One region of the Priestia sp. TRM10 genome, then DNA from elsewhere that is predicted to be linked to it. Evidence: riboswitches for the same ligand, from Rfam matches in the RefSeq annotation. Region 1 holds a riboswitch; the other holds the start of a gene.
The links. Region 1 has a riboswitch for thiamine pyrophosphate ahead of thiC (phosphomethylpyrimidine synthase ThiC). Riboswitches for the same ligand answer to the same signal wherever they lie in the genome.
Positions count from the first base shown of each region.

Region 2: it holds a riboswitch for thiamine pyrophosphate, as region 1 does, so the genes downstream of both, tenA (thiaminase II) here and thiC (phosphomethylpyrimidine synthase ThiC) in region 1, are expected to answer to the same signal.

Region 1 is NZ_JBJZOT010000011.1:73,041-88,386, reverse strand. Features, by position in the region: gene betB (betaine-aldehyde dehydrogenase) at 1-860, shown strand, start outside; gene gbsB (choline dehydrogenase) at 891-2,099, shown strand; gene thiC (phosphomethylpyrimidine synthase ThiC) at 2,146-3,915, opposite strand; TPP riboswitch at 4,060-4,172, opposite strand; gene ACK3CR_RS08815 (fructosamine kinase family protein) at 4,245-5,114, opposite strand; gene ACK3CR_RS08810 (NAD(P)H-hydrate dehydratase) at 5,167-6,711, opposite strand; gene ACK3CR_RS08805 (hypothetical protein) at 7,334-7,495, shown strand; gene ACK3CR_RS08800 (class I SAM-dependent rRNA methyltransferase) at 7,558-8,751, opposite strand; gene gntK (gluconokinase) at 8,897-10,435, opposite strand; gene gnd (phosphogluconate dehydrogenase (NAD(+)-dependent, decarboxylating)) at 10,472-11,368, opposite strand; gene ACK3CR_RS08785 (MurR/RpiR family transcriptional regulator) at 11,515-12,360, shown strand; gene ACK3CR_RS08780 (M20 family metallopeptidase) at 12,412-13,584, shown strand; gene ACK3CR_RS08775 (YitT family protein) at 13,623-14,240, opposite strand; gene ACK3CR_RS08770 (DUF6789 family protein) at 14,338-14,757, opposite strand; gene mmuM (homocysteine S-methyltransferase) at 14,921-15,346, opposite strand, start outside.
Region 2 is NZ_JBJZOT010000013.1:521,120-536,465, reverse strand. Features, by position in the region: gene ACK3CR_RS14050 (LysR family transcriptional regulator) at 1-640, opposite strand, end outside; gene ACK3CR_RS14045 (class I SAM-dependent methyltransferase) at 701-1,480, opposite strand; gene ACK3CR_RS14040 (C45 family autoproteolytic acyltransferase/hydrolase) at 1,607-2,662, opposite strand; gene ACK3CR_RS14035 (vWA domain-containing protein) at 2,738-4,666, opposite strand; gene ACK3CR_RS14030 (ATP-binding protein) at 4,678-5,544, opposite strand; gene ACK3CR_RS14025 (DUF2187 family protein) at 5,659-5,862, opposite strand; gene ACK3CR_RS14020 (hypothetical protein) at 6,102-7,352, opposite strand; gene ACK3CR_RS14015 (AAA family ATPase) at 7,342-9,327, opposite strand; gene ACK3CR_RS14010 (alpha/beta fold hydrolase) at 9,350-10,285, opposite strand; gene ACK3CR_RS14005 (MerR family transcriptional regulator) at 10,565-11,767, shown strand; gene ACK3CR_RS14000 (hypothetical protein) at 11,800-11,934, opposite strand; TPP riboswitch at 12,083-12,184, shown strand; gene tenA (thiaminase II) at 12,268-12,957, shown strand; gene thiE (thiamine phosphate synthase) at 12,986-13,615, opposite strand; gene thiM (hydroxyethylthiazole kinase) at 13,590-14,414, opposite strand; gene thiD (bifunctional hydroxymethylpyrimidine kinase/phosphomethylpyrimidine kinase) at 14,414-15,229, opposite strand; gene thiW (energy coupling factor transporter S component ThiW) at 15,226-15,346, opposite strand, start outside.

The sequences.
Region 1 (15,346 bases):
TCGGAAAAGGAAATACAGTTGGTGCTGAACTTTCTTCAAGTACAGAAGTAGATCTTCTTTCCTTTACAGGTGGAATTGAAACTGGCAAAAAAATTATGCGAGCAGCAAGCTCTAACGTAAAGAACATTGCTTTAGAGCTTGGGGGGAAAAATCCAAATATTGTTTTTGCTGATGCGAATTTTGATACAGCCGTTGATCAGGCTTTAAACGCAGTCTTCTTCCATGGAGGGCAAGTATGTTCAGCAGGTGCTCGCCTGCTTGTTGAAGAAAGCCTCCATAACAAATTTGTTGAAGCACTAGTTGAAAAAGCTAAACGCATTAAGCTCGGAAATGGATTTGATGAAGGAACACAAAGCGGTCCTCTTATCTCAGCTGAGCATCGTGAAAAAGTTGAAAGCTATGTGGAGATTGGTAAAGAAGAAGGAGCTACACTAGCGCTAGGAGGAGAACGTCCAAAAGCTGAAGAGCTACAAAATGGTTTCTTCTACTCTCCTACGATTTTCATAAACTGCACATCGAACATGCGCATTGTACAAGAGGAAGTCTTTGGACCTGTTCTTACTGTAGAAAAATTCAGTTCAAAAGAAGAGGCCGTGAAATTAGCAAATGATACAATCTACGGCCTTGCAGGTGCTGTTTGGTCTAATGACATTACAAAAGCTGAGTATGTAGCAAACCGCCTTCGCATAGGTACTGTTTGGATTAATGATTTCCATCCATACTTTGCTCAAGCTCCTTGGGGTGGCTACAAACAATCCGGAATCGGTCGTGAGCTCGGTCATACTGGATTAGAAGAATATACAGAACTTAAGCATATTTATCGAAATACAAAACCAGAGCCTGTTGGCTGGTTCAAATAATTTTTTACTATTCTAAGGAGGTTTTTTAGTATGACACTAAATATGAAAATTGAACATATGACAAAATTTCATCAGTTTGAGATCCCTACAGCAATCAAACATGGTATCGGAGCAATTAGCCACCTAGGTGAAGAAGTAAAAAAATTAGGCGTATCAAAGGCTCTTTTAGTAACAGACCCTGGCATCTACAATGCAGGTGTTGTTGATCCTGTAATCAAGAACTTAAAAGAAGAAGGAATTGAAGTAGTTTTATTTAACAAAGTAGAACCAAATCCACCCGTTCGACTTGTTGCAGAAGGTTCTTCTCTTTACAAAAAAGAAGAATGTGACGGTCTTGTAGCAGTTGGGGGTGGAAGCTCTATGGATACAGCAAAAGCAATTGGAGTAGAGGCAACACATCAAGGCTCTGTATTAGATTACGAAGCTGCTGAAGGTAAAAAACCGCTTGAAAATCGAATCCCACCACTAACAACAATTCCAACAACAGCTGGAACAGGTTCTGAAGTAACACAGTGGGCTGTTATTACAGATGAAGAGCGTGAATTTAAATTTAATACTGGTGGGCCACTTATTGCTGCTCACCTTACAATTATTGACCCAAAACTTCATGTATCAATGCCTCCACGTGTTACAGCAATGACAGGCGTTGATGCACTAGCGCACGCTATTGAATGTTATACAATGAAATTTGCTCAACCAATTACAGATGCTGTTGCATTAATGGCAATGGAGTATGCTGCACATTATATCCGCCGTGCTTATGCAGATGGGGAAGACCTTGAAGCAAGATACGGAATGGCCCAAGCAGCTATGCTTGCTGGTCTTTCTTACGGCAGTGAATCAGCAGGAGCAGCTCATGCAATGAGCCAAACATTAGGCGGAATTATTCCAGTTGCTCATGGAGAATGCGTAGCAGCTATGATGGGGCCTGTGATGGAGTTCAACTGGAAAGGAAACCCTGTTAAATTTGCACGTATTGCGAAAGCATTTGGAATTGATACAAGTAACATGACAACAGAAGAGGCAGCAAAAGCTTCTGTAAACTGGATGTATGAACTTGTTGAAGATCTAGGTATTCCTTCTCTTGAAGATCAAGGGGTGCCAAAAGATATGATTGAACGTCTTTCAAAAGAAGCAATGAAAGACCCTCAAACAGGAGGGAATCCTCATGATCTTACTCAAGAAAAATATGAATGGATCTACAACCGCTGCTTTAACCTAACGCCAAAAACAGTTTAAAAATCATAAAAAAACCGGTCTCAATTATAGTGAGACCGGTCCTTTTTTATGAATAAAGATGTGAGCCTTCCTTTTTAAATGTTTCAGATTTCTCTTTCATACCTTCTTCTCTAATTTCTTCTATACTTTTGTCTTTTAATTCCGCCATTGAGCGAATATCGTGAGAAATTCTCATGGAGCAAAACTTCGGGCCGCACATGGAACAAAAGTGTGCTGTTTTTGCACCTTCTGCTGGTAGAGTTTCATCATGAAATTCCCTTGCACGTTCAGGATCAAGTGAAAGGTTAAATTGATCATCCCACCGAAATTCAAACCGAGCTTTAGAAAGAGCATCATCCCTGTCTTGAGCTCCTTTATGACCTTTAGCAAGATCTGCCGCATGCGCTGCAATTTTGTAAGAGATAACTCCCTCCCTTACATCATCTTTGTTTGGCAATCCAAGATGTTCCTTTGGGGTAACATAACAAAGCATCGCAGTACCAAACCAACCAATCATTGCTGCTCCAATAGCAGATGTAATATGGTCATAACCTGGTGCAATATCAGTTGTTAATGGTCCTAATGTATAAAAAGGAGCTTCATGACAAATATCCATTTGTTTATCAACATTTTCTTTTATTTTATGCATTGGTACATGTCCAGGCCCTTCAATCATTACTTGAACATCGTGCTTCCATGCAATCTTTGTAAGCTCCCCTAGCGTCTCTAACTCAGCAAACTGCGCTTCATCATTCGCATCCTTAATGGAGCCTGGACGAAGGCCATCACCAAGTGAAACAGCAATATCATAACGTTTTAAAATTTCACAAATCTCTTCGAAATGCGTATAGAGAAAATTCTCTTCATGATAAGCAAGACACCACTGAGCTAAAATAGATCCTCCTCTTGACACAATCCCTGTTGTTCGGTTAACCGTAAGTGGGATGTAACGTAGCAGAACACCAGCATGAATTGTAAAGTAGTCAACACCCTGTTCTGCTTGTTCGATAAGTGTATCGCGATAGATTTCCCACGTTAAATTTTCTGCAATTCCTTGTACTTTTTCAAGTGCTTGATAAATTGGAACAGTGCCAACTGGAACTGGTGAATTTCTTATAATCCACTCCCGCGTTGTGTGAATGTCTTTCCCTGTAGAAAGATCCATGATTGTGTCTGCGCCCCATTTTGTTGCCCACGTCATCTTCTCTACCTCTTCTTCTATAGAAGAACTAACAGCAGAGTTGCCGATGTTGGCGTTAATCTTTGTATAAAAGTTACGCCCAATAATCATTGGTTCACTTTCAGGATGATTAATATTCGATGGGATAATTGCTCGTCCTTCTGCAACTTCTTTCCGTACAAAATCTGCTTCTACTCCCTCTCGAATTGCAATAAACTCCATTTCCCGGGTAATAATCCCTTTTTTGGCATAGTGCATTTGTGTAACATTCTTTCCTTTACATGTTCTGAACGGGTGCTTAATTACATTTGGATAACAGGCAATATTTTGTTTTTGATTTTCACTTCGGTATCCGTTATCTTCTGGTTTGATTTCTCGTTTTTCATATTTTTCTACATCTCCTCTGTCCATAATCCATGCCTCTCGAACACGAGGTAACCCTTTCGTAATATCCACTTCCACAGCTTCATCACTATAAATTCCACTTGTATCATAAACACGAATTGGTTCATTTTTTTCATGTTTGCTATCTGTTTTTGTATCACTTTGTTTAATCTCTCTCATTGGTACTTGAATACTATGATGTTCACCTTCTACATAAACTTTCTTACTGTTTGGAAATGTTGATTGCAATGGAATGTTTACTTTTTTCGACATACAAATCTTCCTCCTTAGTATTGTTGTTGGGCTACACCTTTGGAGGAGATGAAATAGCAGAAATTTTTTCTTAAAATAAAAATTGGGTTCTCTAATATAGAGAACCCAATTGGATATGTAGAAAAAAACGCAATTCACTTTCTTACGTTATCTCTCCTACTTCCCTCCGCTGGTATAACCCAGATCAGGTTCGAAGAGTCAGAAAGATTTTGTCTTTCCTCTCAGCCCACAAAATTAGGGCTCCCCTAGTAGTAAAATATTGAATATTCAGTTTACATTTCGAACTATAGCATATCTAGTAAATGATGTAAACTACTCTTTTTTCTTTTTCACCCTACATAATAGCGCCAAACTCGGTCTACAGACCTTCCGTAAGCTTCTCCAAAAAGATTTAAATGAACAAGTAGATAAAAAAGTTGATAGAGTGGTTTTCTTTCCTCATACTCTGGAGAAAGCGGCCGAACTTCTTGATAAGCTTGATAAAATTCTGAAGAAAATCCACCAAAAAGTTCAGTAAAAGAAAGTTCAAATTCAGAATGACCATAAAATACTGAGGGATCAATCAAATAAGGACCTCCTGCTTTACCAACAATCCAATTTCCTCCCCAAAGATCCCCGTGAAGTAAAGAAGCCTCACAAGAATGAGGAAGCCATTTCTCCATTCTCTCAAGAAGTTCATAAAGCCCTGCTTCTCGTTCCTGATAAAGGTACCCCTTTTTCTTTGCAAGTTCTACTTGAGGGAGAAGACGACTTTTCGTGTAATATTCTGACCATTTCTCATAGTATTGATTTGGCTGTTCCATCATCCCAATATACGAAGAATGAGGAAAACCAAATTTATCTTTACTTACACTATGCATAAGTGCAAGCTGTCTGCCAAGAAGCTCTTCTGTTTTTTCATTTTTCTCTCCTTGAATCCATTCTAAAATAAGCCATCCTTCTCCGCTTTCTGTTGATTCATGAAAGTCGTACACATTTGGTACCTGAATAACACCTGTCTCTTTGATTTTCTTTAGGCCTTGAGCTTCTTGTTGAAAAAAACCAGGAGGTGTAGAATTATTATACTTAATAAAATATTCTTCTTTCTCTGTCTTCACATAAGATGCCTGATTGATATCACCACCAGAAACAGGCCGGATTAATTGAACGTTTGAAGTGTCACCTCTATTATAAATAGCTTGCTTAATGAGTTTTTCCAATCCTTCTAACTCCCCTTTCCTCTTAAAACCTTAAAAGAAAATGGTTCACATTTCAGTATCCAGTAGAATACTCCTTTTCTCTATATAATTCATGAAGCAGTGGAGAAATTCCTTCAATAATGTCTGTAGCTAGTACATCTAATGGAGAATGTGTAGATGCTACTAGTTGATCTGCTATAGCACCATGAATAAATACAGCATTACTCAGCGCCTTTTGTACATTTTCATACTGAAGAACAGATCCTAAAATCATTCCTGTTAACACATCTCCACTACCACCTTTTGCAAGAGCAGGATTTCCCGAGGAATTTACAAATTGCTCTCCAGCAGGAGTCGTCACGATAGTAAAAGGTCCTTTTAAAACAAGATATACGCCATACGTTTGAGCAAACTCGCGCGACTTTCCGAATCGGTCACTCTCTACTTCTTTAATAGACAAATCCAGAAGTGAGGCCATTTCACCTGGATGAGGAGTTAAAATTGTTGGAAAATTTCTCTCCTGCACTTTCTGTAAATGAGGTTTCACATGGAACAATGCATCTGCATCAAGCACAAGGGTAACCTGCTGTTTCAATATTTCCTCAACGATCTTTTCCGTCTTCTTATTTCTTCCAATTCCTGGACCAATGCCAATAGCATCTAGTTGCAAAGAGCTGTAATCTTTCACTTCAGAAAGCATACCTTGGTGGCTTTGATGAAGATTGTACATTGCTTCAGGAAGATGAGAGGCAATAATAGACTTAATGTTTTCGATAATGCCAATTGTGAGAAGTCCTATCCCACTTCGGGAAGCAGCCTTCGAAGAAAGAACAGCAGCCCCAGGCATATTTTCGGATCCTGCTATCATAAGAGCTCGCCCATATGTTCCTTTATGTGAGGAGATGTCCCGATGTGGAAGAGATGAAAGCACTTCATTTTTACTCCACCTTCTTTTCATATGCGAATTCTGTTCTATAACAGAAGAAGGGATGCCAATATCAACAGTTTTAATATCCCCATAAAAGTTTGCACTAGGAAACAAAAATGCCCCTTGCTTGGCACCTTGAATAACAAATGTAGTATGAGCTTTAATCGCTACATCTACTTCCCCTTCATCCGCATTGAGTCCACTTGGAATATCCACGGCATATATGATTTTGTTTGCCTCATTTATTTCTTCAATGATGCTTCGATATGGATCTCTCACCTTTCCTTTTGTACCAATCCCTAAAAGAGCATCTACAATAATCGTACTTTTCCTTAAAGAAGTTTGAAATACTTCTTCATTTTCTTCATAGATTTTATACGAATGCCCGCAATTCTCATAAATCTTTAACGCCCGTTGGGCATCTTCTGCAACACTTCCTCCTTTATGACTCATCCAAAGCTCAATAGAAAAGCCTCTCTCCTTTAAAATACGGGCAATAACAGCTCCATCTCCCCCATTATTCCCCGTTCCAGAAATGACAATAATCTTATCATTTTTTTTGATTCGACTTTCAATTTCTCGAGCTACTGTCTGCCCTGCATTCTCCATTAACATACCGTTATTTAATCCAATCTTCTCCATTGTTTCTTGATCAATGTTATACATTTCATCTTTTGAAAAAATTCTCACCCTATATTCCTCCTTACTTTCTTCTTTCTTTTTATTTTCCCGTTCTAAAAAAATCAATACCTAAAAAAAAGAATGGCTTAACATCAAATGTTCCACGGGTTTTTATAGGTATTACAGACTATATTTATTAAATTTAAATTTTTAACAGTACGGGAAATAATTCGACATTTCGACAAATAAGCTATTTTTTATATTATTTTAGAAAAACAATAGTGTTTTTTGGTATTTTTTTATAATAATTTCTATATAAATACAGACTGACAGTTAAATTGGTACAGAGATAACCGAAGTTCAGATCTATATTTTCTGAAAATAATTTTTTCTACCAGGAAAGAGGATCAAGAAAAGGTTGAAAAATAATAAGAGCCGAAGGAAAAAGTGGATAAAGGATATGAGGAAGCTAGCAGATCAAGAAACTGGTGGATAAGAAGTTGAAGATATTGATTATAGGGATAGGCTTCTCAAAAAGTAAGGGAGTATCCTTAGATGATGTACCACTATAAATACTGTTTTCTATCTGTTTTAGCCAGAAGGGAAACAAAAGATACGCAGGTAAGGGAGTTCATAGTATTGATAGGCAGCACTAAACCAAGAATGAAGAGTAAAAAAAGAGGATGAAGTTATGTCGTTAGGAAGAGAAAAGGCGGATATTGTAGAAGAACAGCTTTTTTGCTGTAAAAAGAAGTTGAAAAAGGTCGTATATAGGAGAATGGAGGAAGCGATTTATTCGAGGAAAGAAGAATTTAGAAAAAAGAAGTCTTTAAGTATTAAAAACTGTGGATAACCTTTCCTCTCTAAGTTATCCACAGTTTTTAGAAACAGAAAAAAAGCCTAAAACGGAGGATTTTAGGCTTTTTGAATGAAGACAACTTTTAAATAGTTTCCTTCTTTAAAATGAGGATTTGTTTTAAAATCTTTTGGTAACTTATATTCTTCGAGAATTTTATAGCGTTCTCCTTTAGCTTTGAAAGCTCCATCGATAAAGGTTTTAAACTTTTTCATATCAAAGCCACTATAGTTTGTAGAAGCAACAATTACTCCATTGTCGTTTGTTAGATCAATTGTGTCTTCTAAGAGCTTTTGATAGTCTTTTGCGACACTAAATCTAAACTTTTTAGAGCGGGCAAAGCTTGGAGGATCTAATATAACTAAGTCATACGTAAACTCTTTTCGTTTTGCGTATTTAAAGTAGTGAAAAACGTCTTCTACGATAATATCATGGTCTTCATGATCAAGTTGATTGACTCTAAACTGCTCAATTGTTTTACTTAAACTTCGATTAGCAACATCCACGCTTGTTGTTTTAGAAGCACCACCAACTGCAGCACTAACAGAAAAGGCACCTGTGTAGGAAAACAAGTTAAGGACCGTTTTATTTTTAGCATAATGATCTTTAATACGTTCTCGCACGTTGCGCTGATCTAAGAAAATCCCGACCATAGCTCCGTCGTTGAGGTATGTTGCAAAATTCACATCATTCTCTTTGATAATTAACGGAAATTGAGCACGCTCTCCATCTACAAAATCGTCATCTTCAATATATTGACCTTGCTGATCAAAACGCTTCTTCTCATATAAGCCTTTATATTGAACAACCTTTTTTAAAGCACTTAGGATTAAATCCTTGAAAGCATAAATTCCTTCACTGTACCAATTAATAACATAGTATCCTTCAAAATATTCAATCGTTAAACCGCCAATACCGTCTCCTTCACCATTGAACACTCGAAAAGCAGTTGTGGATAAGTTTTGAAAGAATGAAGAACGATAAGCAAGGGCTTGAGAGAGCTTGTTGATAAAAAAAGATTCATCAATCTTTTCGCGCTCGTTTGTTGTAAGAACCCAACCATACCCTTTATTTTGTTTTCCATAGTATCCTGTTCCTAAGAACTCGCCACTTTCTGTTACTAACCGAAGTAGCTGACCTTCTTTTTTAAGCACATGTGGATTCACAATGGCCTCTTTTTTTAATAGAGGAACACCACTTTTAATTTTTCCTGCGTCTTTACGTTTAATTTGCAGGGAAAGCATTTCACTCATTTTTTCATCTCATTTCTTCTATCATTAAAATTACACTTGTTCATTATCGTAGCACTTTTTCTTTTAAAGTGAAACAACACATACGTTTCATGTGAAACAGCTAAAAAAGCCGATACTTTGAAAGTATCGGCTTTTTTTCTCTTTTTTAAGACTGTTTTTCTTGAAAGGCAGCGATGTTTGCATACTCTTCTTTAAAAAGGCGCGCAAGGCGAATGTAAATAGAGGAAAGCTCTTGGTATGTTTGAGCATTCTCTTCATTTGGTGCATGTTGATGAGTTTCTCCAACCATTGAAGATACAGCATTTAAGGAATCAATCTCTCCAATACTATAAAGGCCAAGCAGAGCTGCCCCTAAGCATGAGCTTTCAAAGCTTTCCGGAACGGTTACTTCCTGTCCAAAGATATCGGCCATCATTTGACGCCAAACCTCTGATCGAGCGAATCCGCCTGTAGCTTTAATTTTCTTTGGTTCCCCAATTAACTCACTTAAAGCAAGAAGTACAGTATAAAGGTTGAATAAAATGCCTTCTAAAACAGCTCGCACCATGTGTTCACGCTTATGATGAAGTCCTAATCCAAAGAATGAACCTCGTGCATTAGCATCCCATAATGGAGCACGCTCTCCTGCCAGATATGGGTGAAAAATTAACCCTTCAGCTCCTGCTTTAACGTTAGAAGCCATTTCAGTTAATAAATCATATGAATTCTTACCAAGATCTTTTGCTTTTTGAATTTCTTGCTCTCCAAGCTGGTCGCGAACCCATCTGAAAATCATGCCTCCGTTATTTACAGGTCCTCCGATTACCCAGTGATCATCTGTTAGCGCATAACAAAAAATGCGGCCTTTCGGATCTGTTACAGGCTTATTTGTTACAGCACGAATGGCTCCACTTGTCCCAATTGTAACAGCTACAACACCTGGGTCGATTGCATCTACCCCTAAGTTTGATAAAACGCCGTCACTTGCACCAACAACAAATGGAGTTGAAGCAAGAAGACCTGTTTCCTGTGCAAACTTTTCATCCAAGCCTGTTAAAGAATGCGTGGTTGAAACCGGTTTGGAAAGATGATCTTTTGTCACTCCTGCTACTTCAAGAGCTTCCTCATCCCAATCAAGATTTCGCAAGTTAAACATTCCCGTTGCAGAAGCAATAGAATAGTCTACAACATATTCATGGAAAAGCTTGTAGAAAACATATTCTTTAATTGATACAAACTTATGCACAGAAGAAAATAGCTCGTTATGCTCTTCTTTTAGCCACAGCAATTTTGACAGCGGAGCCATTGGATGAACAGGTGTACCTGTGCGCAAATAAATTTCATGGCCATTATATTCATCCATGATTTTTTGAGCCCAATGCGCACTTCTGTTATCTGCCCATGTGATACATTTAGTAAGGGGTTCTCCCTTTTTATCCACAGCTACAATACTGTGCATAGCGGAACTAAATGATACGCATACAATATCTTCAGCATTAACGTTGCTTTTCGCTACTGTTTCTTTAATACTTTCAATAACAGCTGCAAAAATCACTTCTGGATCTTGCTCTGCTGTTGCTGGAGTTGGAGAAAACAGTGGATACTCAACCCCATGCTTTTCAATGACTTTGCCTGCAGGTGAAAACAAAACAGCTTTCGTACTTGTTGTACCAATATCGACCCCTAGTACATATTTTTCTCCCATGTTTCTTCCTCCTTTATGTTTCTCCTCTATGCTTGTTTATTTATTAACAACACTGTGCCCACCAAATTCATTACGAAGTGCAGCTACGACTTTACCAGAGAATGTGTCGTCTTCTAATGAACGGTAACGCATCATAAGAGAAAGAGCAATAACAGGTGTCGCTACTTGATAATCAAGAGCTGTTTCTACCGTCCATTTTCCTTCTCCTGAAGAGTGCATAATTCCTTTTAAGCCTTCTAACTTTGGATCTTTCGAAAATGCATTTTCGATAAGTTCCATAAGCCATGAGCGAATAACAGAGCCGTTATTCCAAACACGAGCAACCTCTTTATAATCGTAGTCATATGGACTTTTTTCTAATACATCGAACCCTTCTGCCATTGCTTGCATCATACCATATTCAATTCCGTTATGAACCATTTTCAAGAAGTGACCACTTCCACTTTCACCTGTATATAAGTATCCTTTTTCAACACAAATATCTTTGAAAATCTCTTCTACATAACTAAATGCATCTTTATTTCCACCAACCATTGTACAAGCACCATTACGAGCCCCATCTGTTCCTCCACTTGTACCAACATCTAACAAATGGATGCCTTTCTCAGCGAGACGAGTTGAACGTGCTAATGATTCTTTATAGTTTGCATTCCCACCGTCAATAATAATGTCATCTTTCCCTAGAAGGCTCTCAAGCTCGGTAATTACACCTTCTGTAATTTCTCCCGCTGGAACCATTACCCATACAACTTTACGTTCAGGAAGTTTTGAAACAAGTTCTTCTATTGAATAAGCTCCTTTAGCTCCTTCTTTCTCAATGTTTTGAACAGACTCTTTTGCAACATCAAAAGCTACCACTTCATGTTTATGATCTAATAAATTTAGAGCTAAATTAAAGCCCATTTTCCCTAGTCCAACGATGCCGATTTCCATTGTAAAACCTCTCTTTTGAAAAAAATTTTTATGTCCTTATCTATTATACGAAAAAAAATTTCTTGTTGCAATCGTTTACAAGTTTTGTTTTCTCGTTGTAAAATAAATATTAAACGCTAGTGAACGTAGAGGAAGTGATTTATGATATGGTACAAAACTGTTTAGGTAAAATACGCTCCCATTTTGCTCGATTTAGTGAAAAAGAAAAGAAAATCGCTAATTATATCTTAAATCATCCCGAGAAAATTATTCATGGGACGATTAATGAGGTTGCAGAAGATTTGCGTGTAGCAGATGCAACAGTATTTCGCTTTTGCAAACGAATTGGTTTCAAAGGCTATCAAGCAATGAAAATTTCACTTGCTTCTGAAACAATGAGTCCTGTTCAACAAATTAATGAAAAAATTTTAGAGGACGATGATGAAAAAACAGTCTCTCAAAAAATTTTTCATTCAAACATCCGAACACTTGAAAATACGCTTGAAATATTAGAGCAATCATCTATTCAAAAAGCGGTGCAATTCCTGCTTCAAGCACGCCGCATTCATTTCTTTGGAATAGGAGGATCCAGCGTCATTGCAATGGATGCTTATCACAAATTCATCCGATCAGGTATCGATTCCTTTGCTTTTATTGATTCACATTTTCAACGAATGTCTGCCTCACAGCTCACTGAAAAAGATGCAGCTGTCTTCATCTCCCACTCAGGCTCTAATAAAGAGATCATGGAAATTTTAGATGTTGCTAAAAAGAATGGAGTCAAAACCATTGGTATTACAAGTTTTCCAAAATCTCCTTTAAGTCAAGGTGTAAATGTAGCACTTTATACAAGCTCTGAAGAAACAGAATATCGTTCTGAAGCACTTGCTTCTAGGATTGGTCAATTGAGCCTTATTGATGCTCTTTATGCGAATATTATGATGCTAAATAAACAAAAAGCAGAGGTATCCTTAGAGAAAGTAAGGGATGCTATTTCAAATACAAGAATGTAAAGCTTGATAAGAAAATAAGGATAAAGAAACAATATCGGAGGGATAAAGGTTATGAAAGAACAGTTAGCCCGTTTAGAAGATATTTACCCTGAAATAGTAGAACTGCGCCGCTATTTTCATCAATATCCTGAACTCTCATTTCGTGAAGTACAAACTCCTGCTAAAATCGCAGATTATTTAAATTCATTAGGGTTAGATGTGAAAACAGGTGTTGGAGGAAATGGAGTTGTTGGCTTTCTAAAAGGTGGTGCTCAAGGAAAAACAGTTGCTTTACGTGCTGATTTTGATGCTCTTCCAATCCAAGATGAAAAAGATGTTCCATATAAATCTAAAAATCCAGGGGTTATGCACGCATGTGGACATGATGCTCATACTGCAACACTCCTTGGCGTTGCTAAGGTTCTCTCTGAAATGAGGGATAGGCTTTGTGGAAACGTCGTATTTATCCATCAATTTGCGGAAGAAATAACGCCTGGCGGAGCAAAACCAATGATTGAAGATGGATGTCTTGATGGTGTGGATGTTATTTTTGGCACACACCTTTGGACACCTATCCCCATTGGGGAGATTGGATACCGTAGCGGAGAATTTATGGCAGCTGCGGACCGATTTGATATTACAATTAATGGGAAGGGGGGCCACGGGGCTTCCCCTCATGATACAGTTGATCCAATCGCAATCGGAACTTCACTCGTTCAAGCTCTCCAGCACATTGTAAGCAGACGCGTTGATCCTTTAAAGCCCGCTGTCTTAACTGTAGCCTCTTTCCAAGCCGGTGATGCTTTTAATGTTATTCCGCAAAAAGCTACCATCAGAGGTACGGTTCGCACCTTTGATGAAGAAGTACAGCATTTTATTCAACAAGAGATGGAAAAAATCACGGAAGGTATTTGCCAACAAGGTGGAGCTTCCTATGATTTTACATATCAAAAAGGATATCCTGCTGTAATCAATCATTCTTATGAAGCAAATTTAGTTGCAGAACATTCTTCACTTATTGTTGGGTCTTCTAATACAAAAGAGGTTTTACCAAATATGGGTGGAGAAGATTTTGCTTATTATCTTCAAAAAGTACCAGGTGCATACTTTTTCACTGGTGCAGGCAATGAAAAGAAAAAAGCAAATTACCCTCACCATCATCCTAAATTTGATATTGATGAGAGGTCAATGCTTATTGCAGCAAAAATGCTGACTTCCCTTACTCTTTCTTATTTACAACCTTAATCAAAGGAGCCATATCAAGAGATTGATATGGCTCTGAGCTATTGATCTTGAACGGACAAGTCAATAATGTTATAGGCAATAAAGTACGTAACAAGAGAGTAAAAGGCTTCTCTCATTCCAAATACAAAAATAGAACTTCCAAAGATAATAAAGTTAAAGATCATCACATATTGACCGATAGAGAATCTTGTTCTCTTACTTAATAAAATAGCTAAAATCTCCGTCCCATCTAAGGCTCCTCCATAGCGAATAATCAATCCTATTCCAAGTCCTAAAATTGTTCCTCCTACGCCAATTACAACAAAAGGGTTTGTTGTAAGAACCGGGTATGGTTTCAACAAAAACATTCCGCTCCATAACGCAAAAATGGCAAGCATACTTAGAAATACAAATCGCCTTCCCATATATTGATATCCTACAAGAAGAAAAGGACTGTTTAATAAAAGAAGAAGAGGGCCTGCTTCAAAAGACGATAGATGAGAGAGAATGAGACTTACCCCAACAATTCCCCCATCAATGACGCTGTTTCTCACGAGGAAAAGCTCTAAAGAAACGGCAACAAGCATTGCTCCACAAAGAACAAAAAAAATTCTCCTGTATAAAGATGTTTTTCTAACACTGCTTTGAATTACATATTTCAATCGTTCAACGTACATATACGCCCCCTATCTAAACCTCTCCCGTACTTGTCCATAGTCCAATATATTCTTCAACCAAAAGAACATGACGGTTTTCTCGAGAAGGCGTATAAAACTATTTATCCCGCTTATAAAAAAGACTTAATAACATACCAAATATTAAATGGCCAAGAAGCCAAAACCCTAAAGAAGATAAAGATGAAAGAGAGGGGGTTCTCTCTGACATAATTGTAGAAGGATATAAAAGAAGACCAATACACATTGCCATCATAATTGTTGCTGTTCTGCTCTTTTTCTTCGTTAGATTGATTTTTTGAAGCACAACAAACCAAACAACAGAAACAATAACAGCTACTATAAGATGAAGAATAAGCTCCAATGGTTCATTTGATGTTACCCGTTTTAACAATGGAATATAATCTACATTTAGTAACAATGTATAAACACGAAGATGAGTTAATTCTTCGATTCCTTTTAAAAAAACACTCATTATGATACCTGAAATAATTCCACCTATAAAAGCTCTCCATTTCATATTTTGTCCTCCTTTTTTCTATGTTCTTGTCTATAGTGGAGCACTTGCAAAGATGCTACGAGATGTAATTACCAAAGGAACTCATCCGCTGATGAATCTCTACAGCCAAAAGCGGATCAACCTATAGAAAAAGCGTTTCTAAGCTAGCTTAGAAACGCTTTTTTCAGGCTCTAAATGTATGAGCAAGCTCTTTAATATGCTGTGGAGAAGTACGACAGCATCCTCCAATTAAACGGGCTCCTGCTTCATACCAGTCTTTCGATTCTTCATGAAATCCTTTTCCTGTTGAAGATCCATGCCACGTTTTTGTTTCAGCATCATACGCCTCTCCCGAGTTTGGATAAACAATAACAGGCTTACTACTGTAGTGATGAAGAGTACGAATAGCCTCTGTAACAACACTTGTAGCGGAGCAGTTCACGCCAACTGCAACAATCTGAGGATGTCCCTTAAAAGCTTCTGCACATACCTTAAGCGCACTTCCATCACTAATCTCCTTCTCATTTTTCAGGGAGAAAGAGAGCCAAGCATAAGCAGGTTGAAACTTTTCCAAAAGACCAGACAAGACCTTTGCTTCCTGCAAAGAAGG
Region 2 (15,346 bases), on a different contig from region 1:
CGACCATCGTTTTCACGCCCTTATATGCCTGCTGAATAGACGGCAAAATTTCTTCCCAATAGAAAGGATGATTGTTAATCAATAACCGATGCTGGTGAAAAAGAGAAAAAAGGGATTCATTTTCACTAGAAGGAGGAGCTGCGAGAATAACGGAATCTTGTAAAATACTTTTGCATATTGCGTGTGAAACAGGCATCCTTGATAAACCAACGTCTGCTCTTCCGCTTTCGAGCTCACCGCTAATTTCCATGGACTTTACAACATTTATCATAACTTCGATTTTAGGATATTTATGTAAAAAAGAGCTAAGAAATCTCGGCAAAATAGCTGAAGCAATATAAGGAGCAACAGCAACTGTTATTTTACGCTGAAATCCTTGCTTAAAGCTTTCTAAAGTTTGCACACCATCATAATAACTTTCCACCAATTTTTCAGCATGTGGAACAAATCTTCGTCCTGCTTCTGTTAAATAAACGTGGCGTCCGGAGCGTTTAAAAAAAGAAATGCCAAGCTCTCGTTCTAAATGCTTAATATGTGCTGTAACAGTTGGCTGAGAAAGAAAAAGAAGCTCAGAGGTCTTTCTGAAATTTTCATGCTTTGCTGCAACAAGAAACGTTTCTATCCACTTCATATCCATCATTATGCACTTCCTTTTCATAAAAAAACCTTATGACAATTTTATCATAAGGTTTTTTGCTCTTTATTTTTTTATTGCTAAGAATCGCAAGCGTTTGTAGTCAGCAACCCACTTTTCACTTTTATACAAGTGTTCCTTTGCAATGCTCTCTACTCTTTTTACAACTTCTCCTTGAATACTTTGGTCTATATGTGTTAAAAAGTCTCCCGCAAAGTTAGCAATCCATCCCTTGATGCCTTCATTTTCTTTAGCAAGTTCTGTTGGTCGATCGAAAGAGGAAACGTAACATACTTCAAATCCTCCCTGTTCAAGAAGAGTTGTATATTCGCCAACACTCGGGAAATACCATGGATTGTATATATCCTTTTTTTCTATTCCATACTCTTCTAAAGCTTGATACAGAGCTTGAATAATGGAATCTACATTCCCTCTACATCCCATTTCCCCAACAAACCGACCTCCGCTTTTTAAACAGTGATTTACGGAAGATATAACTCGTTCAGGCCTCTTCATCCAGTGTAGAGCAGCGTTTGAAAAAACAGCGTCTACTTTTCTTTCAAGCTGAAAATCTTCTCCGTTGCCAGTTCTAAACTCAAGTTGAGGATAGGATTCTTTAGCTTTTCTAATCATGTTTTGTGAAGCATCAATTCCTATAACACTTGCCCCTATTAATGCAATCTGATGAGCATGAATTCCTGTTCCACAGCCCAAATCTAAGATACATTCCCCCTCTTTTGCACGAAGTAACGAAAGCACATCTTCCCCATATTTAGCGACAAATGATGCAGTTTGATTATAGTATTCTGGGTTCCACTGATTTTTTGTACCAAGAGCTTCTTTCATGTTGCGTCCTCCCTTTTCGTTCTTTTTATAGATTATCACTCTTATATATTAAAGAATATTAGATAATTGATCCCTCATTGATAGGGATCTCCTATCAATAAAAAAACACCTCTTGAAAAAGAGGTGTTATAAAATGCTCAAATGAGGAAAGTCTAAATTTGTATCTACTTCTCCTTTGATTTTTGTAACTACATTTTTTTGTCCTTTTATCCAATCATAAAAAGAAAAAATTACAGGACGACGATTTTCTCCAACTCCAACATATACTCGCCCTGTTTTTGGAGCATAAACAGAAGAATGAATCGTTCCTGCCGAGTTTCTGTAGTCGCGTTTAAAAAACGGATAATCTGTATGATTAAAAAGCTCAAATGCTCCATAGGGTGTTAGCGGATTTTCTAATGCTTCTTCAAGTTTTGCTAGTCTTTCTTTTGACTCAACAAGGTGACGGCGGTTTTCATCTTGAAGTTCCCGAGATCTAAAATGATTGGAGCATGCAAGACTTCTTCCATATGAAACGTTAACTCCGCGCGGAGAGGCTTCAACAATTGCAGCACGGTCATTTTTATCATTCATCGTATAGTTAAACGAGTGGCGGTGTGGAATATTTCTTAATACTTCTACTGCTTCTTCTGTTGTTTGACATGTATCAAGAATAAACCGCGCAATGGAGCAGCAAATAAACCCGTCTCCTGCTTTCTTTCGATGTACGAAATGATACCCAATTGAAAGTCCCTTTTCATTCATTCCGTCCATACGTCCAATCAACCTTTGAGCAAATCCGATACTTGCATATGCTTCGCTCGGTTGCCAAAGTAAAAAGCGACCATCATATGTTTTAGGATGGTAATCATAGTTTCGAGCATAAAAGCCTTCCGCCATAAGAGCAGAGCACCCTGACTTTTTCCATTCTCCTTGATAGCCGCTATACTCATGCACAACGTCTTCTAATCGCCACTCCATTCCATCTGAAATGCCTTCAAGCTCTTCCCATATGTGTGGTGCAAACTCTTCTACTCTCTTACGCGCTTCTTTTAGTTGGATGGGATAGCTTCTTAATGACTTCTTTCTTCGTCTTTTATGTGACTCATACAAAATTGTTCCTTTATGCCATTTGCCAAGTATGTGGCCAAGTTCATATGATGTGCCTCTTCCTTGCTTAACGTTCACAAAAATGGATTGCATAGTCTCAACTCCAAACTCTGTTTTTAAGAGAAAAAGAGCTTCTTACCCTTATAGGAATAAGAAGCTCTAAAAGAGTTATCCTGTTTGAATACTCTTATGAAGAAGTCGTTTTAGAAGTGGAAACAGAACGTTCGGAAGTTCTGAAACGTCTTCAACTAAAATACTGTATTTCCCGTAAATATTGCGAATTGTAGTTTGCTGTCCTTCATCAATTGGTTCATTTGATAAAAAGACGTTGATTACTTCAATTCCCTGTTTGCGCGCGAGTAAAACAGCTTCGTGTGTATCAACAACTCCGTTTTGCTCATATCCCATTGCAGCAGGCTCTCCATCTGAAAAAACAAGCAGAAACTTTTGTTTTTCGCTGCGCTTCATTAAACTTTGAGAAGCGTGACGAATTGCAAAGCCGTCTCGGTTATCTTCCATTGGTTCAAGCTGCATAATTTCAGATCCGCTTTCTTTCTTATACGATGAAGAAAAATCAATAACATGTTGAAAATAGTTTGGCTGATACGTTTCTGTTGCATCGTTTGTATCTTCCCAAAAGCCGACAATTTCATGTGGCACGTGTACAGATTTTAATGCTTCATGAAAAAGAGTAATGCCAAGCTTTGTTTGCTCCATTTTGTCGAACATAGAGGCTGAACAATCGACAAGAAGCGAGAATACAGCATCAATTTCATGAGATGGATCGTTCTTTTTATGAAAAAGCCGCGGATTGTCGTCTGTTGCAAGACGAAGCAAGTTTTTTTGATTTAAACGCCCAAAATGCAGATCAGTGCGAGGTAAAATCCGCTTATGCTCAAGTGTTTTTGAAATCATTTGTTTTAACCGCTTTTGATATGGTGCAATTTCTTTTACATTTGCACTGTACTGTGAACGCTCCTCTGACGTTGGGCGCGTTTTTTCTTTTACTAATGCTTTCGCATAGCGATTGTCTTTTCCAAACGACTCATCTCCGCCTTCTTGTGGTTCTTCTTTTCTTGTTTCAAGCGCTTCTAGCTTTGAATAATCGTTCCGCTTTGCTTTTTTAGATTGCCCTTGAACAACACCTAGCGCTTGATCTCCGTCTTCTCCTTCACGAACAGCGTCATCTCCCCCTAAATCTGTTTTTGAACCTTGCTCTAAATCAAACTGAAGGAAACTTTCCGTTGCTTTACTTGTTTCTTGATGCCATGTTGGCAGTTTATCTTCGTGAACGTCTTCTTCCCCTGACTTCTCACCTTTAATCACATCATCATTTTTAAGTTTAGATTTTCTTTTTAAATCATCAAATGTTAATCCTTGCTGCAGCTCTTCATAATTAAAATCTGGAAGAAGGAAATACGTGTTTAACATATCTTTTTCAAGCACTTCTTCTAGCACATCACTTATCTCTTCGCAAATACGCGTCACCTCACGCGTTGTCTTAGCTTCAAAGGTGCGCATAATTTGCTCGCGTAAAAATGGAATCACTCGGTCAATATCAGGTTGAATAGACGGAAGTTCTTCAAAGGGATTATCTACTGTTGCTAGCACATATAAAGCACAAAAAAGTGCGTCAGTGTGAATGTTACGCTCCACATTAAAGCGAAGCTGTGTGCTAAAGTACATTTTATACATTTCTCGTCGCTTTAAAAATACTTTTTTCGTACCTGGTCGGTCTTTTTTGCAATCTTCTTCAAGACGCAAATTTTCAAATACCATAAACAATTGGCGCGCGAAACTTTGAACAGGAGAGCGACGAATATGCTTTACATAACGAGCAATGGCCCCGTAATCACCATGGGTAATTTCCGTGCTTCGTAAAAACACGTCGCTTTTTAAGCCTGCTACTGTTTCCTCATGTGGACGCTGCCCCCAGAAATGGCTTAGGTACATTTTTTTTAAATATGGATCATAATAGGAAGAAACGCGATACTCAATCTCCATTTCTTCATCTTTTGTCAACGTTCGGGCTAAGTCTTCGAGCTCCATAAATAGAAAAGAATTAATTTGACTATCATTAAATTTAATAAACTTCATGAAACAACACCTTACTCAAAAAGAGTTTCAGCAATATTTTGGACAGCAGCCTTTTCACGCTCATCTTCTAGTTTTTGAACAATACCACGCTCAATTGCTCGAAGCGGGGGCATATAAAGAGCAAGATCACACGTATCAATAAGCGCTCTAATTGAAGCTGCTTCTTCTGAAACTTGTCCGTTTTCTACTTGTGTGATTAAATCTGTTGAAAGTCTTACAAACTTATCAATCATTTTCTCGTCATTAAGGCGAGATTGTGAAGAAAGAACCGCTTTTAAGCTTTCTCCTTTAATATATGGAACATCAATAATGACGAAACGGTTTTTAAGTGCTTCATTCAAAGGTACTGTCCCAACATATCCTTCATTGATTGCGGCGATAACGCCAAACGTTTGCTCACCGCGCACAACTTCACCTGTAAACGGATTTGTAATCATTTTACGATAGTCAAGTACTCCGTTTAAGATTGGCAATGTTTCGGGCTTTGCCATGTTGATTTCGTCAATGTATAGAAGATGACCCTTTGTCATAGCTTGAATAACAGGTCCTGGAACAAAATCAATGTTTGTTTCTCCTCCGCTTGTATGAATCGTTTTAAATCCAAGCAATGCTTCGGCATCAAGGTCAACTGAACAGTTCACACTGTGCATTGGCTGTTTGAAGTAAGCTGAGAGTGTTTCAGCTAGCTTCGTTTTCCCTGACCCTGTTGGTCCTTTTAAAAGTACGTTTTTCCCTAATGAAAGCGCGATAAGAGCATCCGTTATGATAGCTTCATCTTCAGCCATATAACCGCCCTTTCCAATAAGACGCTCATCGTCTTGATATGCTCCTTGTTGTCTTTCTTCAATAAGATTTTCAATTTCTTTTGGTATGTTCATTGTTGTTTCGTTCCTTTCTTCCACGCTTTTTTTCACTACTTTTATTGTACTAGAAAGCTTTTTCTCTTAAAAGAAAAATGATGAAAGGGACGCCTGTAAGCGTCCCTTTCGTTTTTAAGCTTTTACTTTTTTATAGTTACGATGATTGATTACTGTACGAACAGGCTCACCAGAATCTGAGTCAACGCCCATTTCCACAATAACAGAGCTTTCGCGCACTGTCATAACTTTTCCTTTGAATCCTTTGTACATTCCTTTATTAACTTGAATCATGTCACCAACGTCTGCCGTCGGTTGAGCTTTTGGCGTGTTTTCCATATAGTTAGCGACTCCTTTTCATTTCAAAATTGCAAAGCATTAACAATCAATAAAGATCATTTTCATCTGTTTGTTTGCACTATTTTTTATTTTCATTTAGAACATAATTCTAGTGAATAATATAACGAAAATTTGACTTTTTGACAAGCTATGTTTCTTCTTTTGCAAATATTGTGGTAGAATCCGATCTTAAAACCTGACATTATTATACACTAAATTTGCCGTTTCTATTTATATTTTTAAGGTGTAATCGCTAAATTTGTTGAAGAAGAAAGACTGTATGCTGAAATTTTACCTTCTTCAACATTTGAAAAAGGTGCATCTCTTAAAAACAACCGCCCTTCAATCATTCCTTCTTTTGCATATGAGTTGTTTATCTTAGCAAAATATAGATAATCACAAAGCTCCCGAAGACCTTCTCTTGCGTATGTTTCAGAGTCCGTAAACTTAACTTCACCTACAACAGCTTTATACAGCTCATTGCGTCCTTTCTCTCTCATTTCAACAACAAGATCTGGACGCCCTTGCCAAAATATATGCTCTCTCGCCTTTGTTGTAAAAAACTGATTTCCTAACCGATTTGCTTCTTTTTGGGATAGAACTTTTCGTGCTAAATACGGATGATCGCTTTCATCGACTTCTCCCATTTTTACACTGAAGGAAAGAGCGGAACCTTTAGAGTTATGATAAAGTTTATACGTATAGCTCATATCTTCCCAGCTTGCAACTAAGTTTTCTCCTTCATATAAAAGGTGGAGTGTAGCTTCTTTTGTATTTTCTTTGACGAGTTTTAATGCCCAGTAAAGTTCAAACAACACATCCATTTGCTCAGGTTGCCAAAATGTACGTTGAAAAAGATGCAAAAGATCTTCTTCATTCACTTTTTTAGCATTCAAACGATTGTATTGTAACAAAAGAAGAGCTGCTTGGCGGTACAAACTTACTTTCGATGTTGTGACATCTTTAATCTCTTCATTTGTTATTTTCTCACAACTTATGCTTGTTAATAGTGAAAATGCAAGATAGTTGTTTATTTTTTGTTCATAGTCTCTCACAGACGATAAAAGCTCCGTTTTTTCACCGTACTTCTGCACTAATGAGCGTAACATATTAAGACAAGCTTTTAAAACTTTATTTTCCTTTGTCTCAAATGTTCGGTTTTTCGAGCCGCTGACATATGTCGCCCGATTTGTGAATCCCTCTCTGCTTCGAGCTTCAATAGTCTTTTTCCACTGAATATGGCCTGCCATTTTCCCACTCTGCTTTTTATGAATATTTGTTGAAGAAGGGAAAAGCTCTCTTGTTTTCGCTAGCTCTTCCAAGAAAACGGCTGTTTCGTCTTGAAGGAGAAAATGAATCATTGCAAGCTCTTCAATTGAATCAATGTGAAAAGATGCTTTTTCAAAAAAAGACGAAAGAGAGAATCGATTTCCTTTTAGAAAAATAAGAAGAATATCGCTCATCTCTTTCAGCCATTCTTTATTGTTCATCTTTCCACTCCCTTCTTATTGTTTCTTCGTCAATAAAGTTTAGGGAACAAATCTCATTCATAAACTCTCTTTCTCCTTCAAACAAACGAATTTGAGGCCATAAAAACAGCTGAAAGGCAGATGTAAAATCTCCTTCATCTTTCGTAAAGAGAGCCACATCCTGAATGAGAGCAGGCCCGATTTGTTCATATTGATTTATAACATGCCAAAGTTTTGTAAGTTCTGTAATAAATGGATAGTTATCAATTCCCCATTTATTCATATACCGAAACAAAACCTTTTCGGTAATCTCACTTGGAGGATGAATAGAAATAAAGGCAAATCTTCTCATAAAAGCATAGCTCATTTGAAATAAAGTTGCTTTATCTCTTGTATTCATTGTGCCAATAAGCCTCCATGAGGAAGGAACGCTATATTCATGAACATCATCTCTTCCTTCTTCTTGTGGGGAAATCGTGACGTTTTTTCCATTCTCCGCTTTAAATCCTAAAGAAACGCGATCACCTGCTAAAACTGAAAGAAGGGCACCAAATGCTTGATCAAGGTCAGCTCTGTTCATTTCATCAACAATAAGCCACTTATTTTGCTCTTTTTTCGTTCTGTCATCTTTAAAACATTGCAAAAAAAGGCCTGGATGAAAAGTTAATGTCCCTTCTCTTGTTGGATGGTATCCTCCAATGGTTTCGAACGTTGACCAATCAGAAGAGGCTGTTGTAAATACAGACTGAACTCCATAGCTTTTACAAACTTCACTCGCAAGCTTTGACTTTCCTGTACCAGGAGGTCCTGCGAAAATTAAATGTTTTCCGTTTTTCAATGCGGATTGAATTTGCCTTTTCAAGCGTTCTTCATCTTCAAAATAAAGGGAGGGAAACTGCACATTATGATCAAATGAAACAGGCTGACGCTCATTTTCTTCCCTTTCCCCATATGAAGCTCTTTCTTCTCGCACTGTTTGCCTATTAAGGCGAATGAGTCGTTCATAAGCTGTTTCATATTTCTGCCGAAGACGTGAGAACGAAAAGTCTTCAATTCGATGAATAACGTCCATGTCTTTCTCATACTCGTCCATAATGCCATAGCGAATTTCATCTTTTTCAATTTCTAAAAAAAGTTTTACATGACCTTCTTGTTCTTTTGTATAAATAACAAGAGAAGGATATGAATCATTTTTAAATGTTGTAAGTTCCCGGGCCTTTTGAATACAAAGAGGCGATAACTCTGGTATCTCACAGATTGCTCCATGAACCATTTTCAAAAGAGCACAAACTCGTGCATCTTCCGCCTCTTCGTAAGATTTTTCACTAAGATGCTTTAAATAATGAATAATAACAGGAACAAAAAGCTCTCTATATTTTGTTATGCAATAAAGGAAATCTTGCACATCCAGCATTGTTGCATTTTTTACTTCACGAGCCACAAATGGTAAAAGATACTTGCACAGTTCAACATACTGACTATAGTTATCAGCAGCACGCCCTAATTTCTCATGTGCTCCGATCATATTTTTAAATGTTTCAAGCACTTCTTTTTTGTACATAGGGTACAACGTATAGTCAAATGCTGCAAGCAAGTAACCAAGAAGCGGAGCTCCTAATGAATAGCCACATGAGTGACTTTGACGAGTCGCCTCATTAAGTCTTTCTTTAAGAGGCTTCTCATCGTCATAAAGCGTTCTAAGCACATCTGTACATTGTTCTTCATAAGTGATAGAGAACCGTTCAAATTCGAGTAAGCTACGCCAATAAACAAAGTACCCGCTCGATGTATTTTCCTTTTTAAGATAATGAACGATTTCCCCAACCGTTTCTTTTGTTATAACACTTCTCTCCATAAATTCGTTTAACTCTTTTAATACATACCACTTATATTTTTGATCATAGTGAGCTGACTCTTTGAAGCGATTGTAATGAGCAAGAGCAATTGTAATAAACTCATCTTCTTCAAAATGAAAGGCTCCAATTGTTTCCTTCATCTTTTTTCATCCTCTTGCAATTTTATTCTTTCTCTTTAGTTTGTACCACTTTCTCTATTTTTTGTAACACAATATTGCGAAATATTTCTTTTTCATTTAACAGCTGATGATCTCCTCCATCTACTATAATGCATGAGGAGTTTGGAAATTTTTTTTGTAGAAATGGCAAGTTATAACGATGTAAAACGGTTTTATCTTTATTTCCTTGAATAAAAGTAACAGCTTGAGTAGAAGCACGCCTGTTGTCAAGCGTATGCGTCCATGCTTGTACAGCTTTTATCCATTCTAACGGAAGTCTTGTAAACTGAAGCGGATCCCTTCGCACCTCTTGAAGGTATGCTTTATCGCTTGAATTTCGTCGAAATACTCGTTTGAAGCTTTTCACATATGGAAAAAGAAGCGGAATAGATAAAGCTGCCAGCTGCCACCCTTTCATCCGGACAAGAGGGGCAAGAAAGAACACATGCCTAAATGGGCATACATGACTATCTTTTAAAAGATAATCAACAACAACCCCTGCCCCTGTGCTATGTGCCACAACAAATGGAGGAAACTCTTTTTGACAATATGTATGGATAAAATGTGAGAATGCTTCTCTATATTGAGAAAACTCTTTAATCGTCGCTTTCTCTCCTGTAGAGAGACCGTGACCTTGTAAATCATAGCATATAACTTCATATTTCATATTTGTAAAATAGCGGATAGCATGCTTTAATGTTGCGCTATGATCATAATAGCCGTGAAGAACTACAATTGTTCCACGCTTATTTTCGGGACGAAAACGCTGCATGAAGAAAGATTGTGAACGATGGTCAAAAAAACCGAACTCATACTGAAGGTTTGACACATCTAGCTTATAAAACTGAAGATAGTCCGTAATTTGATGATATTCTTCCTTTTGCCGATACAAAGTTGGAAATGGAAACTGTTCTTTGTCTAGCGATTGAAAACTATACATGTCATCCTCCTCTTTCTCCATTTTATATCAGTATTCTCTTTTTATCAGAAGAAAATCAAAATAAAAAGGGTGACACTATAAGTCGAAATTTCTCTTCTTTTTATTTTAGTTGTAGCAAACAAACACTAGTTTTGACAACCTTTGTCTTTCAGCAGGAAAATGAGGCTTAATTGAAGGAATAGTGTATTAGCATAAAAAGACAAGATGAAAACATAACGATACCAATAATGGATTTTTTAATAAAAACTGACGTAACCCGCTTGAGGAGGAGTGAGTAAAATGCAAACGTATACGACGAAAGAAGCTGCTAAAAAGGTCAATGTTCCGCCAAGAATTATTAAACAATGGGAAAAAGAACTCGACGGATTTTTTTACATTCCTCGCACAAAACAAGGTGCACGCATTTATACAGAAGAAGAGCTCCAAATGCTGAGAACGTTAAAAGACATGTACGGAAAGAAAACAAAAAAAGAAGAAATTAAGCTGTTTCTTAAAAAGGCGAAGCAGAAACCAGAATCCTCACAAAATAGTACTGAGCAGTCTAATGTCTTATCCTTTGCTAAACATAACAGTTCTCTTAATGAAAATAACAATGAAAAAAAACAAGCACCACCTCCTTCTTCTATCGATCAAAAAAAGCAGCAAAGAGTCGTTGAACAGCGTATTAAAGCTGAACGTGAACGCCAGCGCCTTCAGCAGGAAGAAAAGAAAAAGAACGAGGAACTTTCTACAATGCGCCCAGTAGACTCTACTCCTCAGCCTGTAAATCAAGTAAAAAGTGAATTGGTTGAAAAAGTTCAAACATACAAAGATGTATTTGAAGCTTTCGATACATTCAAACGCGAACTTTTAACAGAGGTCAGAAATGAAATTCGCGGTGAAGTGAGAAATGAAATTATTTCTGAAGTAAAAGAACAGCTTCAACATAACAATGAACAGACAGTAGAAGCAATTGAAGCGATTAATGCGGTTGTCTCTGAATCTGGTGAACAAACGTCGAAAGAAGTGCAGAGAGAGCTCAAACATGTTTCAAGCCGATTAACAAAAATAAGTGAAGAAACAACTGAAGAAATGCAGGGGTATGTTGAACAAGTTTCAGCAGAAGCATTAGACAGACAAGCTGAGCTCAAACATTGGCTTACAAATATTGAACAGTCATCGGGAAGTTCAATGGATGAGATGAAAAAAATGGTTCATGAGTTAGAAGAAAATTCAAAGTCGACAAGCTTTGAACTTCGCTCGTTTGCTCATGAGATGACGAAGCGTTCAGACTGGAAAGCAGATGAAATGAAAGATTTAATTGATTCTATTAAACGTGATAGAGCAGCATATGTAAATGAACTAAAGCATGACAGACAAATGCATCGTCAAGATATCGAAGAGCGTGAGCGCCTCTTCCACGACTTTGTTCATAATTTTAGACAAACAGCAGCAGCTGAAGAAGAAGAAAAAGTCAAATCATGGTGGAGGTTTTGGAAATAAAGGAAGAACGAGAGCCAAATGGGCTCTCGTTCTTAGCGTGGATTTGTTTTTTCTACAGATGTATGGGTGCTTTTAGGATTTTCATTTATTTCACGTGCGATTTCCATTTTATTCGTTTTGTTCACACTTTGTAAACCAGACTTTGTTTTTTGATTACGCTTTGTCATCGCCATTCTCCTCCTTTTATACTGCTTTCCCTTTTAATATGGGCGAGAATACTCGCCTTCATAACCTAATTTGAAGCTTTACAAACATTTCCGGATAAGGGATATACAAAGATGGAAAAATCATGTTATACTAAGTGCAATTACATAGGAAGTCCACTAGGGGTGCCGTAATGGCTGAGATAAGAGCTTTCTTAATCCCTTTGAACCTGATCTGGTTTATACCAGCGTAGGAAAGTGGCAGCAGCGTTTTTTCGCTCGTTGTCCACTCTTGTTATGAAGAGTGGTTTTTTATTTCCTTTCCCTTTTGGCCTTCCACTATAAGGAGGAAAAATGATGTCTTTTAGTCAAGAACTTCGTCACGTTGCAGCACCTGTTTACGAAACAATTTTCAATCACCCTTTTGTGAAAGGAATTGGAGAAGGAAACGTTCCAAAAGACGCTCTTATTCACTACGTTTGTCAAGATTTCGAATATTTAACTTCTTTCTGCCGCGTATATGGCGTTGCTATTTCACGCTGTGAAAATCGTGAACAGATGGAACTTTTTAATGAACAAATCAATTTTGTGCTTCATAGCGAAGTTCATCCTCATCACAATTTCTGTGATGTTGCAGGAGTTAAATATGAAGATCTTCAAGCAAAACCACTAGCACCTGGTGCACATCATTATATTAACCATATGACAACCGTTGCTCAAACAGGCTCGCTTGGAGAAATCATCGCGGTTCTTCTTCCTTGCCCATGGACATACTTAGAAATTGGTCAAAAACTAATTGAGAAACACAATCCAACAGAAGATCATCCTTTCTATGAATGGATTATGTTTTATGGCAAAAAAGAAATGGACTCTGTCACACATAAGCTTTGCGCTCTCTTAGATCAGTGGGCAGAAGGCGCTTCAGAGCGTGAAAAAGAAAAAATGAAAGATCATTTCATTAAAAGCTGTGAGCTTGAGTATTTATTCTGGGATATGGCTTATCAAAAACAGCAGTGGCCAAGTGAAATGAACCCTGTAGAAGCATAAAAAAAAGAGAGACACCTGTCTCTCTTTTTTATTGAATATCTAATTTCTCGTTTAGTTCTTCCGCTGCTTTCTTTGGATCTTGATTTTTTAAAATAGCTGACACAACAGCAGCTCCTTTAATACCTGTTCCATTTAATTTTTCAATGTTTCCAGCTGTAATTCCACCAATTGCAACAGCTGGAATACGTACGCTTCCCGTAATTTCAGTCAGCTCTTCTTTTGTAATTCCTTTTGCATCAAGTTTTGTGCTTGTCGGAAAAACTGCGCCAACTCCGATATAATCTGCTCCGTCCTCAACTGCTTTTTTCGCTTCTTGAACTGTTCGGACAGATACGCCAACAATCATATCTCCTACAAGAGAACGCACAACTTTTAGTGGCAAATCATCTTGCCCAACGTGTACGCCAAAAGCCCCAACAGCAAGTGCTACATCTACCCTGTCATTAATAATGAGCGGAACGTGAAATCGATCAAGAAGCTTTTTAAGCCGGAGGGCACGCTCATAAAACTCTTTTCCGTCCGCTTCCTTTTCACGAAGCTGTACGAGCGTTACCCCTCCTTCAAGCGCTTTTTCCACTTTTGCTAAAAGTTCTTCTTCTGTTCCCCCAAACAAATCTGTAACAAGATACATTTTATAAGATAGGTTGTTTTGCTTCATACATTTTCACCTCTTTTTCCCACGTTGTACTCGTAAGTGTTGATAGTTCGTCAAAAAGATTAATTTTAAAAGTGCCAACCCCTTCTCCTTCTTTAAGACGCTTTACGGCTCTTTCTCCAGCAAGTCCCATATAGGAAATACCAGCAAGCGCTCCTTCTAACACACTCCCACTTGCTCCAACAAAACAGCCAATAATAGATGCTGTCATACATCCTGTCCCACTTACACGCGTTAACATCTGGTGACCATTCTCTACGTAGACGACACGCTCTCCGTCTGTAATAACGTCAATTTCTCCACTTATGACAACAACAGTGTTATACTTTTTGGCCGTTTTTTTAGCAATTGTAGTTTTATCTTCATCAACTTCTCCAGCATCAACGCCTGAGGTTTTAGCTTCTACTCCAATAAGAGAGGCCACTTCAGAAACATTTCCTCTAATAACCGTTACCTTTACTTGCTCTAACAGCCACTGAGCAGATTTCGTACGATATGTTGTAGCCCCAACTCCAACAGGATCAAAGACAACGGGAATGTCTTTTTCATTTGCTTTTCTCATTGCTTTTTCCATTGCAACAAGAGACTCTTTTTTGATTGTCCCAAAATTAATGACAAGTGCAGAAGAAATAGACGTCATTTCTTCTACTTCTTCAATAGCATCTGCCATAACAGGAGAACCGCCAGCAGCGAGTGTTGCATTCGCACAATCATTAATTGTCACAGCATTTGTAATATGATGAACAAGAGGATTTTTTTCTCTTGTTTCCTTTAACAACTCACTAATTCTTTGTTTCATCATTAGACTCTCTCCTCTTTATAGACGCCCGCTTTTTCGTAAAGATCATAAAAATGATGAGTTGGGCCATGTCCGCTTCCGATGTTTAAGCTATTCTTAATAGCTCCTGTAATATATTCTTTTGCTTGTTTTACCGCATCTTCAAGGGCTAATCCTCGTGCTAATCCTGCTGAGATGGCAGCTGAAAGCGTGCAACCTGTGCCATGCGTGTTTTTTGTTTGAATTCTCTTTCCATAAAAGTGTGTGAACATTTCTCCATTAAAAAGAACATCTGTTGGTTCTTCTTCTAAATGTCCGCCCTTCATTAAAACGGCTGATGGACCTTCCTTTATTAAAAGGCGTGCTGCATCTTCCATCTCCTCGATTGTCTTAATCTCTGCTCCTGTAAGTTTGCAGGCTTCAGGAACGTTCGGTGTTACAACTGATGCAAGAGGCAATAGTTCTTCTTTTAATGCCTCAACAGCTTCTGGGTGAAGCAAGTCATAGCCGCTTTTTGAAATCATCACGGGGTCTAATACAACATGCGGGGCATTGTATTCTTTCAGTTTTTTAGCAACTACTTTAATTGTTTCAACCGTTGAGAGCATTCCAATTTTCACACTATCAACTTTAATATCTGTAAAAATAGCATCAAGCTGATCTTCAATAATGTTTGGCGAAATATCTTGCACAGAAAGAACACCTTTCGTATTTTGAGCAGTAACTGCAGTAATGATGCTCATTCCGTACGTACCAAGTGCTGAAAAAGTTTTTAAATCTGCTTGAATCCCTGCTCCTCCTGAGCTGTCAGAGCCTGCAATTGTTAAAGATGTTTTCATGAATTTAGCCTCCTTAAATTTTCAATTCCATTTCGTTTTATAAGTACACGTAAAAAGATATAGCCAAGTAAAGCCCCACCAAACGAGCTCATAATAAATGATGGAACAAAAGCAAAG